Nitratifractor salsuginis DSM 16511: one gene and its partner. The protein of the gene in region 1 binds, or shares a complex with, the protein of each later gene. Links are inferred from orthologs where the notes say so. Each region holds a gene or a part of one and is shown in the gene's direction. Other genes may lie near its edges.

The links.
Region 2: the proteins of rpsG (region 1) and tig are in contact, whole or in part, in a crystal structure (PDB 3GTY), measured with the Thermotoga maritima proteins. The link is inferred for Nitratifractor salsuginis DSM 16511 from one-to-one orthologs. Residues at the interface, in WP_004081843.1 of Thermotoga maritima: Lys34, Lys52, Lys55, Glu59, Arg62, Gln63, Glu66, Asn67, Lys69, Val71, Arg95, Ala109, Lys110, Lys111, Gly112, Arg113, Pro114, Glu117, Glu121, Ile124, Ala125, Tyr127, Asn128, Asn129, Thr130, Gly131, Lys135, Asp139, Arg142, Met143; in WP_004081061.1 of Thermotoga maritima: Glu122, Val124, Val129, Leu130, Tyr133, Glu188, Gly259, Ile262, Tyr263, Glu266, Ser270, Glu273, Gln274, Glu277, Arg308, Gln311, Ile312, Ser315, Tyr316, Glu325, Arg329, Arg336, Leu363, Phe366, Trp367, Arg373, Leu377, Arg381, Leu384, Glu387.

Annotation. Positions count from the first base shown.
Region 1 is NC_014935.1:1,925,582-1,931,822, reverse strand. The notes cover bases 1-2,897. They hold rpsG (30S ribosomal protein S7), read left to right. Parts: upstream 1-1,163; coding sequence 1,164-1,631; downstream 1,632-2,897. Other genes in these bases: fusA (elongation factor G), read left to right, coding at 1,647-2,897; rpsL (30S ribosomal protein S12), read left to right, coding at 684-1,055; rpoC (DNA-directed RNA polymerase subunit beta'), read left to right, coding at 1-485. Also shown: more of fusA, read left to right, coding at 2,898-3,728; NITSA_RS09850 (2'-5' RNA ligase family protein), read right to left, coding at 3,743-4,252; NITSA_RS09845 (chloride channel protein), read right to left, coding at 4,326-6,011; NITSA_RS09840 (chloride channel protein), read right to left, coding at 6,011-6,241.
Region 2 is NC_014935.1:7,292-13,537, forward strand. Bases 2,188-5,089 are described here. They hold tig (trigger factor), read left to right. Parts: upstream 2,188-2,938; coding sequence 2,939-4,240; downstream 4,241-5,089. Other genes in these bases: folE (GTP cyclohydrolase I FolE), read right to left, coding at 2,245-2,826; clpP (ATP-dependent Clp endopeptidase proteolytic subunit ClpP), read left to right, coding at 4,328-4,918; def (peptide deformylase), read left to right, coding at 4,925-5,089. Outside these bases: NITSA_RS00030 (NifU family protein), read right to left, coding at 1-620; NITSA_RS00035 (cysteine desulfurase family protein), read right to left, coding at 617-1,795; more of def, read left to right, coding at 5,090-5,458; NITSA_RS00060 (YifB family Mg chelatase-like AAA ATPase), read left to right, coding at 5,567-6,246. UniProt on the Bacillus subtilis protein: Involved in protein export. Acts as a chaperone by maintaining the newly synthesized protein in an open conformation. Functions as a peptidyl-prolyl cis-trans isomerase.

The DNA of each region.
Region 1 (6,241 bases):
TCTCCAGCCACGATATTCTCGAAGCACTGGGTGAGAAGGCGCTCTACGAATACATCGTCAGCGAAGTCCAGCAGGTCTACCGCCGCCAGGGGGTTAACATCTCCGACAAGCACATCGAGATCATCGTTTCCCAGATGATGCGCCAGGTCAAGATCATCGACAGCGGGGATACCCGCTTTATCGCCGGAGATATCGTCTCCAAGCGGAAGTTTATGGAAGAGAACGCGCGGATTGTCGAGCGGGGCGGTGAGCCCGCCATCGCCGAGCCGATGCTGGTGGGAATCACCCGGGCCGCGGTCGGTGCCGACAGTATCATCTCCGCCGCCTCCTTCCAGGATACCACCAAGGTCCTCACCTCCGCCTCCATCGCCGGAACGGTAGATTATCTGGAGGACCTCAAGGAGAACGTCGTCATCGGACGTCTGATCCCGGTCGGTACCGGAATGATCCAGCCGGATAAACTGAAATTCTTTACTGCCGAGTAACTCCGCTACGCCTGGAACGGAATTCCCGGCCGGTACGGGATTCAATGATTTTTAAGTCTTCTTGACTATAATTACTGCCTATTTTTCCGTCGACAGCTCAAGAAGAGGCTCGCAGCGAGCCGCTTCTCGAGCTGTCTCAGCCCGGATTCAATTCTCTTAGAGAAACTCTATATAAAACAAGCATGAAAGGATGCAACTTTGCCTACCATCAACCAGTTGATCCGCAAAGAGCGGAAAAAGGTGATCAAAAAGTCCAAATCACCTGCCCTAGTAAACTGTCCTCAGCGTCGCGGTGTCTGCACCCGCGTCTATACCACGACCCCCAAGAAGCCGAACTCCGCGCTTCGTAAGGTCGCGAAAGTCCGCCTCACCAGCGGCTTTGAAGTCATCTCCTACATTGGCGGTGAAGGTCACAACCTTCAGGAACACTCCATCGTTCTGGTCCGCGGCGGCCGGGTCAAAGACCTTCCCGGTGTGAAGTATCACATCGTCCGCGGTGCCCTCGATGCCGCTGGAGTCGCCAACCGGAAGGTTTCCCGCTCCAAGTACGGAACCAAGCGGCCCAAGTAAGCCGAATTTTTTGCACGCGGCTCTGTCCGCCAAAATCAGGCTTCACCGATCAACCTTCGCGGGTGAAGTTTGAGTAAATCAATTGTCGATTGAAGAAAGGAAAGATTGATGAGAAGAAGAAGAGCGCCTCAGCGTCCGGTCATGCCGGATCCTGTTCACGGAAGTAAAGTCCTGACCAAGTTTATCAATGCCGTCATGCTTGACGGCAAAAAGAGTGTCGCCCAGAAGATCATGTATGGTGCCCTGGAGAGAATTGAATCCAAAACCGGTGAAAAGGGTATTGATGTCTTCAACAAGGCGATGGAGAATGTCCGCCCTGTGATGGAAGTCAAAAGCCGTCGTGTCGGTGGAGCCACTTACCAGGTTCCCGTCGAAGTTCGCCCCGTTCGCCAGCAGTCTTTGGCGATCCGCTGGATCGTTGAAGCGGCACGCAAGCGTAATGAGCGGACAATGGTCGAGCGCCTGGCCAACGAGCTGATGGATGCCGCCACCGAAAAGGGTGCGGCATTCAAGAAGAAGGAAGATACCTACAAAATGGCCGAAGCCAACAAAGCCTTCGCCCATTATCGCTGGTAAGAAGAAGGAAAAAACATGCCCAGATCACATCCCCTGGAAAAAGTACGAAACATCGGAATCGCAGCCCACATCGACGCCGGAAAGACCACCACGACCGAGCGGATCCTCTTCTATACCGGGGTCAGCCACAAGATCGGTGAAGTCCATGACGGTGCCGCCACCATGGACTGGATGGAACAGGAGCAGGAGCGCGGGATCACCATTACCTCCGCGGCGACCACCTGTGAATGGAAAGGTCATCAGATCAACATTATCGACACTCCGGGCCACGTTGACTTCACCATCGAAGTCGAGCGTTCTATGCGTGTCCTTGACGGTGCGGTCGCTGTCTTCTGTTCGGTCGGCGGTGTCCAGCCCCAATCCGAAACCGTTTGGCGTCAGGCCAACAAATACCATGTTCCCCGTATGGTATTCGTCAACAAGATGGACCGGACCGGTGCGGACTTCTTCGAAGTCGAGCGTCAGATCAAAGATCGCCTCAACGCCAATCCAGTTCCCATTCAGATCCCCATCGGTGCCGAAGAGGATTTCAAAGGGGTTGTAGACCTGGTCGAGATGAAAGCGGTCATCTGGGACGACGATCAGTCTCTGATGGGGCAGAAGTACGAGGTCGTCGATATTCCCGAAGATCTTGTCGAACTGGCTGAAGAGTACCGTGAAAAGATGATTGAAGCGGTCGCCGAAACCAGCGACGAACTCCTCGACAAATATATGGAGGGCGAAGAGCTCACCAAAGAGGAGATCAAAGCGGGTCTGAAAAAGGGATGTATCGATCTGAGCATCGTTCCCATGACCTGTGGAACCGCCTTTAAAAACAAAGGGGTCCAGACACTGCTCGACGCGGTCGTCGATTACCTGCCTTCTCCTACCGAAGTTCCTCCCATCCGCGGTGAGTACGAAGACGGTACGGAAGTCTATGTCGAGTCGACTGACAACGGTCCGTTCGCCGCACTGGCGTTCAAGATCATGACCGACCCCTTCGTGGGTCAGCTGACCTTTATCCGCAGCTATCGGGGGGTCCTGAAGTCCGGTTCCTATGTCTACAATACCAGTAAAGACAAGAAAGAGCGCGTAGGTCGTCTGCTGAAAATGCACTCCAACAAGCGCGAAGAGATCAGTGAACTCTACGCCGGTGAAATCGGTGCCGTCGTGGGTCTGAAATATACTCTGACCGGCGATACTCTGGCCGATGAGAAAGACAAAGTCATTCTCGAAAAGATGGAGTTCCCCGATCCGGTTATCTCTGTCGCCGTCGAGCCCAAGACCAAGGCCGACCAGGAGAAGATGGGAATCGCCCTTCAGAAATTGGCACAGGAAGATCCCTCTTTCCGTGTAACAACTGACGAAGAGTCCGGCCAAACCATCATTTCCGGTATGGGTGAGCTTCACCTGGAGATCCTGGTCGACCGGATGATGCGTGAATTCAAGGTCGAAGCGGAAGTCGGTGCTCCCCAGGTCGCTTACCGCGAAACCATCAAGGCTCCCGTCAACCAGGAGTACAAATACGCCAAGCAGTCCGGTGGACGCGGTCAGTATGGACATGTTTTCCTGAAGATCGAGCCTCAGGAGCAGGGTGCCGGATACGAGTTTGTCGACGAGATCAAGGGGGGAGTCATTCCCAGAGAATATATCCCCGCCGTCGATAAAGGTATTCAGGAAGCGATGCAGCGCGGTATTCAGGCGGGCTATCCCGTCGAGGATGTCAAGGTGACCCTCTACGACGGAAGTTACCACGAAGTCGACTCTTCGGAGATGGCCTTCAAACTGGCCGGTTCTATGGGCTTCCGCGAAGGGGCCAAAAAGGCCAACCCCGTTATCCTCGAGCCGATCATGAAGGTCGAAGTCGAAGTCCCCGAAGAGTATATGGGTGACGTCATCGGCGATATCAACAAGCGCCGCGGTCAAATCAACGGTATGGGTGATCGTGCCGGTAATAAAATCGTCGACGCCTTCGTTCCCCTGGCGGAGATGTTCGGTTACTCCACCGACCTGCGCTCCATGACCCAGGGCCGGGCTACCTACGCGATGGAATTCGATCACTACGACGAAGTTCCCGCGAACGTGGCCAAAGAGATCATCGAGAAGCGCAACGGCTGATCGGGCCGGACCGCTTAAACGATACTCTCGATCTTTCGATAGATCGAACCTCCTTTGCAGAGCGTACTTTCATAAAGTGCGATCTCGGGGAGAATCTCTCCAAGAATTTCTTCTCTGTATTTTTCCAACAACTTTTTGTATTCCCGCCAATTAACGATCTTTTCAATCCGACAGAGGGTTACATGGGGAGTGAAACGATAAGGTTCCAGTCCATTGTTTTTCATTTCCCGGGCTTTTTTGTAGAGGAGGGGATCATGGGCTTTTAGGTGAAAGACCCTGGGTGGCCTGCCGAAGCTGCCGAGCCCCTGGAGTGGAATCGGTGCTTCCAATGCTGTGAGATGACGCAATTTTTTCCGCCAGGGTTCGGCCGCAGGTTGATCGCCGAGAAAGATCCACGTCAGATGCAGGGCATTCTCTTCGACCCATCTGCCCTTCAAGACAGCGGAGAAATCCTGACGCAACTGCGTATAATTGTAAATAAGAACGGGTGAAGCGATAAAAAGGCGCATAGGGTATTGTGCCATAACAGGATAATTCGACAGGAAGAAAAAGTTTGAAGATGCTTCGCGTTGAAAAGATGACGGAGAGATCGGTGAACTATCGGAAAAAGCCTTTTATCCTGTATCCCTGCTGATGAAGGGTCATACTTTTGAGTAGTTTGTTGATATTGATCATTCCGACGTACGTACCGTCGGGCTTGACATATGGAACGTGATCGGCATTTAAAATGGAAATAGCTTTGTAGAGGTCCTCTTTGACCGATTGGTCACTGATTGCAAACGGGCGCTTACTCATCAGGTTGCTTACTTTAAGAGCCTTTCTCTTTTTCGTTCTGATAAGTCTGCTCTTTCTGACATCGCGAAGTGAGAGAATGCCGATGAGTTTGTTCTCCTCGTCGACTACCGGCAAATAGTTACTGTGGGCCTTTCTGAAACGACGCAGGATTTTGTTCAGGACATCATTCGGTTTGATGGGCTCAATTTTATCGAGGTAGTTTTCAAGTTTGCACGTGTTGAAAAAATTCAAAACACCCGGATCTTCAATGTCGATACCTCTTTGAAGCAAACCTCTCTTGAAGTAGGATCCGGATTCCGACTTGGCTACGATATAGGCAGCGATGGATGATGTAATCAAAATGGGCAGAAGCATCTGATATGAATGTGTCAATTCAGTAATGATGACCGCGCTTCTCAATGGGGCCCTCGATACGCCCGAAAGCATCGCGGCGCTTCCCACGAGGGCAAAAACCCTGGGATCTATCGCTGTCTGGAAGTGGCTGATCTCCCCACCCAGCCAGTATCCTCCAAAGGCACCGATGAAAATTGACGGTGACATCATCCCCCCGAATATTCCGCTACCGATGCTTAAAATGATGGCAAGAAGTTTTGACGCCATAATTTCGAATGCCGTATCGGATTTGTATCCGGCAGAAAAGATTTGATTGATATACTCATATCCGACCCCCTTTATTTGGGGCTCCAATACAATCAGCACCCCCACAAAGAAACCGATGAAGACGATGATATATTTCCACTTGTAGCGATATTTGTAGCGGAGTTTTCTCATCCGTTTGAGTGAAAAGGTCAGAACAAGAGCGATGAGGGCGAAAAATATTCCCGCAAGAGGCATGTATTTGAAATAGGCGTCGCTGTAGTGCAGGGGAGGAACATAAAAGGCGGTATAGTCACCGATAAATTCCCTGGCGACCATGGTCGAGGTTGCACAGGCAACGACCAGCGGAATAATAATATATGAGTTGATACGGCCGATGATGATTTCAATGCCGAATATCACACCGGCAATAGGCGCATTGAAGGTTGCCGCGATCGCGGAGGAGACTCCTGCACTGAGATAAATCGGCATATTGATACGCTGAGTTTTTACCGTCAGCAGAAAAACTTCGCTCAAAAGCCCTCCCAGTTTGGCGATAGGTCCCTCCCGGCCTATGGGGACACCGAACCCGATGCTCAAGGAGGTAAAAAGCAGGACCAGAAAACCTTTGATGAATGAGAATCGCCCGCTAAGGAGTGAAATCTTTTTGGCAATTTCATCTATGGTCACATTGGCGCGATCGCGCAAAAAGTTGTTGATGGTGATGTGGGAGAGATAAAAGAGAAGAGGCATGCTCAGCAGATAGAAATCTATCGATCCTATGGCGTCGATTTTATCGTACTGATAAGAGAAGAACTGTATAAAAATTCGAAACAGATATGCGGAAAAACCGCCTATCAGGCCGATGATGATCGGCAATATGAAAAAATGCAGCAATTCCGGAATGAACATTATGCCTCTTTGGGCGGATAATTTCTGGTCGTAGGAGTGAAATCCTTGAGATTACTGCGGAAAATATTCTCCTGGCCAAGGTATAGGCTGTAGCCGAAACTCACGATATAACTGGTGATGACAGCAGCCGTCATGGGGATGACCACATCATCATGGCTCATTTCGGTAATCATTACTATGGCTGCGAGCGGTGTTTTGGCTCCGGCCGAGAGTCCCGCCCCCATACCCGC
Region 2 (6,246 bases), 1.9 Mb from region 1 along the record:
AGGCTTCGGTCGCTCATCCCCCTACCCGGGGCGATGCAGCTTTTGCAGAAGGCCCCGGCACGGGTGTAGTCGGTGATCGCATCGACACTCTCGAGATCGAAATCCCGGATTGCCTTTTCGATCTGAGCCTGGGTGACGCCGGCACATTCACAGACGATGGGAGAATCTTCAGGCGTTTCGCCTTTGGCGGCGGCTACCGCCGAAGCGAGTGAGTCGAGGACAAAGAGGATCTCGTACTGCTTCTCGGGAGGCAGGGCCGGATTGGAGGGATGGTCTCTTAGGAAATACTCCAGAGACTTGTAATTGATCTTCGCTACCTCGTCGAGGCTTTTGTTCCGGCAGAGCAGAGCCGCCATATCGGCGGAGGCTCTCAATTCGGGGGAGCCGAAGATTTCATAGCGGGCGGCGATGATCCGCTCTTCGCCGTCGAGTACCCAATACCAGCGCAGCTGCATTCCGGTTTCGACACGGCCGAAGGTATGGGTAAAGAGCCGTCCTTGGAGTTTGGCGGCATCCTCTTCGCTGAGCCGGCCGTTGTTTTTTGGTTTTTCGGCGAGCATCTCGATCTTGAAGGGGTAGGATTCCCAGTGGCTCTTGGCCAAGACTTCCTGCTTGCTCATTTCTGCTCCTCAGTAGGGTTTAGGGTGGAAAATCCGCGCAGATACTCCAGCGACTTTTTGACGGTCTCGATGGTGTGCTCGATCTCCTCTTCAGTAGTGTTGCGGTTGAGGGCGAAGCCCACGGTGGAGTGGCGCAGCGCCGGATCGAGGCCCAGAGCGTCGGTCAGGGCCCGCTCTTTCCAGTCGCCGAAGGGGTGGACCGTCGCCGAGTAGGCGGCGACCTTCTCCCGGTTGAGCTCGTAGAGCATCGCTTCGCTCTCGACCCCTTTGAAAGCCGCCAGCACCGTATTCGGGGTGCGCAGGGCCCAGGGGACGAGGATCTCCACGCCGGGCAGGGCGCGCAGGGCCTCTTCGAGCTTGTCTCGCAGGTCCCGCATATCCTCCACCTCAAAGCCCAGGGCATCGGAAGCGATCTCCATCGCCTTGCCCATGCCGATAATGCCGGGGATGTTCCAGGGGCCGCTGCGGTAGCGCTCGGCTTTCATCCGCCCTCCGGGGATGATGGGCTGGAGCTCGACTCCCTCTTTGAGGAAGAGGCCGCCCACCCCGGCGGGGGCGTGGAGGGTCTCGGAGGAGAAGCTCAAAAAGTCGGGTTCGATCCGCTCCCAATCGACGGGGATGCGCCCCAGGGCCTGGGTGGCGTCGGTATGGAAAGGAACATCGTATTTCCGGCAGATCTCGGCGATCTCCTCCACGGGGTTGATGGCGCCGCTTTCGGCATCGACCATGCTTACGCTCACCAGGGCGGTGCGGGGGGTGATGTAATCAGTCAGCGTTTCAGGATCGATAACGCCGTCGCTGTTGACCGGCAGATAGTTGACCCGGCATCCCTGCTCTTCGAAAAAGCGGGCCAGTTCTAAGGTAGGCAGGGGTTCGCGTTCGGAGAGGATAATGTTGTTCTTGCGCCCGGTGAGGATGAAGCGCAAAAAGGTGCTCATAAAGACGGTGCTGTTGGCTTCTGCGGCGCCGGAAGTAAAGACCAGGGTCGCTTTGTCGGGGGCGTGGACTCCGGCGTAGCACTTCTCTACCGCTTCGTTGTAGGCTTTGCGGGTAGATGCGCCGAAATCGTGCAGCGCCGCCAGATCGCCGTAGGGCTGATCCAAAAATGGTTCCATCACCGCCTTGACCAGGGGGTCGACGGGGGTGAGGCGGTTGTTGTCGAGATAGACGTTCATAGGCTCGGGCCTCCTTAATGCTGAGTCATATTGTCAGGTTTCGACAATTATAGCAGAAAGAGAGACTTTCTTCTGAGATGGAAGATTGAAAATGGAAGATGGAGAATGAGTAACCGAGTAACCGATGTTATGTCATTGGTCATTAGTCATTTGTCATTGGGAGAAATTAAAGGGTATTGATCGGCAAGAGTGCTGGAGCAGCGACTTTAGTCGCTGAAATTAGCCTATGATCTTTAGAGCTATGCGACTAAAGTCGCTGCTCCTGTACCAATGATATTACTTTTGCATAACATCAGTGAGTAACCGAATAAGTGAGAAGTCGGCAACTGTCAAAAAATCGTAACACTTAGCACGTAGCACTTAACACGATCTCAGCTGGCCCAATGACCAATGGCTAATGACTAGTGACCAATTTTTCAACGCTCAGCGCTCAGCGCTCAACGCTCCCCTCAGAAATTCGAAGGGACGTTGGCGTTGATGAGGTCGTAGAATTCGTTGCGGGTACGGATGTCTTTTTTGAAGAGGCCTCTGAGGGCGGAGGTGACGGTGGTGGAGTTGATCTTTTCGACGCCGCGCATCTCCATACACATATGGCGGGCGTGGATGACCACGGCGACCCCTTTGGGGTGGATGGTGTCGCTGATGGCGTCGGCGATCTGCTCAGTCAGCTGCTCCTGGATCTGCAAGCGCCGGGCGAAGAGGTTGACCACTCTGGGGATCTTGGAGAGGCCGACGACTTTGCCGTCGGGGATGTAGGCGACGTGGGCCCGGCCGATGATGGGGAGCATATGGTGCTCACACAGGGAGTAGAATTCGATATCCCGTACCAGGACCATCTCGTCGTTGCTGCTGGTGAAGAGGGCCTTTTTCAAAATCTCTTCGGGGTCTTTGTGGTATCCCTCGGTGAGGAATTCCAGAGCCTTTGCCACCCGGTGGGGGGTTTTGAGCAGCCCCTCACGATCGGGATCTTCACCCAGGTTCTCCAGAATGGTCCGAACGGCCGCTTCGATCTTCTTGCTCTTGTCACTCATCTTTTCTGCCTCGGGAGTGTGGAATTTGGAGCGATTGTAGCACAGATGAGGCTTTTAGCTACTTTTTGGTAAAATCGTTGCCATTTATTATTACCGACAAAGGACCAATTCCGTGGAAATCAAAACCGAAAAGATCAATAACGCCAACGTGCTCATCAAGGGGGAGATCCCTACCAGCGAAGTGGAAGCCAAAGTGGACAAACTGGCCAAGGAGGCCGGCAAGCAGATGAAAGTGGACGGCTTCCGCAAGGGGAAGGTCCCCGCGCACATCGTCAAAAAGATGTACGGCGAGAAGCTGCAGGAGGATGCCGAGGGTGAAGCGATCCGTGATATGCTCAACCAGGCTTATGCCGAGGCGGGGATCGAGCCTGCCGAGATTATCGGGCAGCCCATCTTCAAAAAATACGAGAAGGGTGACGAGAAGATCGAGGCGGAGATTCAGATCTGCCTCCGTCCCCAGGTGGATGTGGAAGGGTATGAGAAGCTCGTTCCCTCCTATGAAGTCCCCGAAGTGAGCGAAGAGGAGATCGAAGAGCGCCTCAAGACTCTGGCCGAGCAGGTGGCTCCGCTGGTCAGCCTGGAAGAGGACCGCCCCCTGCAGGAGGGTGACACCGCCGTCTTCGACTTCACCGGCTATCTTGACGGAGAGCCTTTCGAGGGGGGAAGCGCCCAGGATTTCGAACTGCAGATCGGTTCGGGACAGTTCATCCCCGGCTTCGAAGAGCAGATGATCGGGATGAAAAAGGGCGAGACCAAGCGCATCAAGGTTACTTTCCCCGAGGATTACCAGGCGCCCAACCTGGCGGGCAAAGAGACCGAGTTCGAAATCACCCTCAAAGACATCAAGGTGAAAGCCGAGCCCAAGATCGACGACGAGCTGGCCAAAGCGATCACCAAAAAAGAGGATGCGACTCTCGAGAGCCTCAAAGAGCAGCTGGCTGAGCAGATCCGCACCGAGAAGCTCAACAAGCTCTACAACGAAGAGCTCAAGCCCAAGCTGCTTGATGCGCTGGTAGAGGCGTTCGAATTCGATCTGCCCGAGAACATCGTAGAGCAGGAGATCGACAACCTGGCCAACCAGAAGGCCCAGAGCCTCTCCAAAGAGGAGCTCGAAGCGATCCAGGGCAATGCCGAAAAGATCGAAGAGCTGCGCGAGTCGGTCCGTGACGACGCGACCCGCAGTGTCAAAGCGACCTTCATCGTCGATGCCCTGGCCAAGAAAGAGAATGTGGATGTGAGCGATCAGGAAGTCAGCCAGGTGCTCTACTACGAAGCGCTGATGGCGGGCCAGGATCCCGAAGCCCTTCTGAAGTATTATCAGAAGAACAACCTCATCCCCGCCATCAAGATGGGGATGATCGAAGACAAGCTCTTCGGCAAGCTGCTCGACCTTGACAACGCCGGAAAGAAATAGTATTCTCACTCCAATCGCCGTTGCTGTCTTCGCGGGCGACGGCCTCTTTCTCAAATCGTTCAATCTTCCTGAATCAAAGGTATTTCTATGAGCTATATCCCCTATGTCATCGAACAGACCGGCCGCGGTGAACGCAGCTACGACATCTATTCCCGGCTCCTCAAAGACCGGATCATTATGCTCAGCGGCGAAGTCAACGACGCCGTGGCTTCGAGCATCGTAGCCCAGCTGCTCTTTCTCGAAGCCCAGGATCCCGACAAAGACATCTACTTTTACATCAACTCCCCTGGCGGAGTGATCACCAGCGGCTTTTCCATCTACGATACGATGAACTACATCAAGCCCGATGTCAGCACCATCTGCATCGGCCAGGCGGCGAGTATGGGGGCCTTTTTGCTGGCGTGCGGAGCCGAAGGCAAGCGCTACGCCCTGCCCAGCTCCCGCATTATGATCCATCAGCCCCTCGGCGGTGCCCAGGGCCAGGCGACCGATATCGCCATCCAGGCCAAAGAGATCCTGCGGATGAAGACCTATCTCAACAAGATCCTGGCCGAGAAGACCGGCAAGAGCGTCAAAAAGATCGAAAAAGATACCGAGCGGGACTACTTTATGAGCGCTGAAGAGGCTCAGGAGTATGGCCTCATCGATAAGGTTTTGACAAAAAGTTTTGTGGAGTAATCGAGTATGATTCGTGACATCGTCGTCTATCCCGACAAACGGCTCAAAGAGATCTCCCAGCCCGTGGAGCGTTTCGACGAGGAGCTTCATACCCTGCTGGACGATATGTACGAAACGATGATCGCCAAAAACGGGGTGGGCCTCGCCGCTATCCAGGTGGCTGTGCCCGTGCGGGCTTTGATCATCAATGTCCCCGTGGACACCGATTCGGAGGACCCCAGGGTCCAGCAGCCCAAAGAGAATACCCTGGAGGTGATCAACCCGGTGATTTTGGATGCCGAAGGGAAGACCCGCTATCAGGAGGGGTGCCTCTCGGTCCCGGGCTATTTCGAAGAGGTGGAGCGCTACAAGGCGGTGCGCATCGAGTATCAGGACCGCTACGGAGAAAAACACATCCTCGAAGATGACGACTTCCTCGCTATCGCTGTGCAGCACGAGATGGATCATCTCGAAGGCAGGCTCTTTATCGAGAAACTCTCCCTCCTCAAACGCAAAAAGTTCGAAAAAGAGTGGAAAAAACGCCTACGTGGGAAAAAATAGCCCGTTTGGGCCTCTTCTTTTTCTTATAGAAAATCTTTCACTCTGCCATTTCTCAGTGCATCCTGATCAAATCTGTGGATAATAACGCAATACCAACGAGGAAGAAGTATGAGTGAGAACCCCGTTCAAACGGAAGAGCTGATCGAAGAGCGTGTCGCCATCAATACCATCGCCAGTGCGACCCTCGAGGGAGTGACGGCGCGTCCCATTACCGTGGAAGCCACCTTCACCAAGGGTTTACCAGGCTTCAGCGTGGTCGGCCTTGCCGGAAACGATATTCAGGAGGCCAGGGAACGGGTCAAGGCGGCGCTCATCACCAATGGCTTCGTCTTCCCCCCGCTCAAGATAACCGTAAATCTTGCTCCGAGCGACTACCGCAAGTCCGGTACTCATTTTGATCTACCTATCGCTCTGCTGATCGCCCTCAACAAAGAGTCGATCGACCAGGAGGATCTCTATGTCTTCGGGGAACTTGGCCTCGACGGCCGGGTCAAAAGCAGCTCGCAGCTTTTCCCATTGATCCTTTCCCTTCGTCAGCAGGGGGTGATCAGGCGGGCGGTTGTCCCCAGGGAGGCGATGGCGTATCTCTCCCATATCCCCGGGATCGAGTATTGGCCGGTGGAGACCCTCCAGGAGGCGATCGGCCTGATGAAAGGTACCGGGATGGAGGGGGAGAAGCCCGAGAGTGCCTATGAAGGGGAATCGCTCCAAATTGGGGGGAAGAGCTACTACTATCTGCGGGAGTACCCCGAGGATTTTTCCGAAGTCAAAGGGCAGGAGGTGGCCAA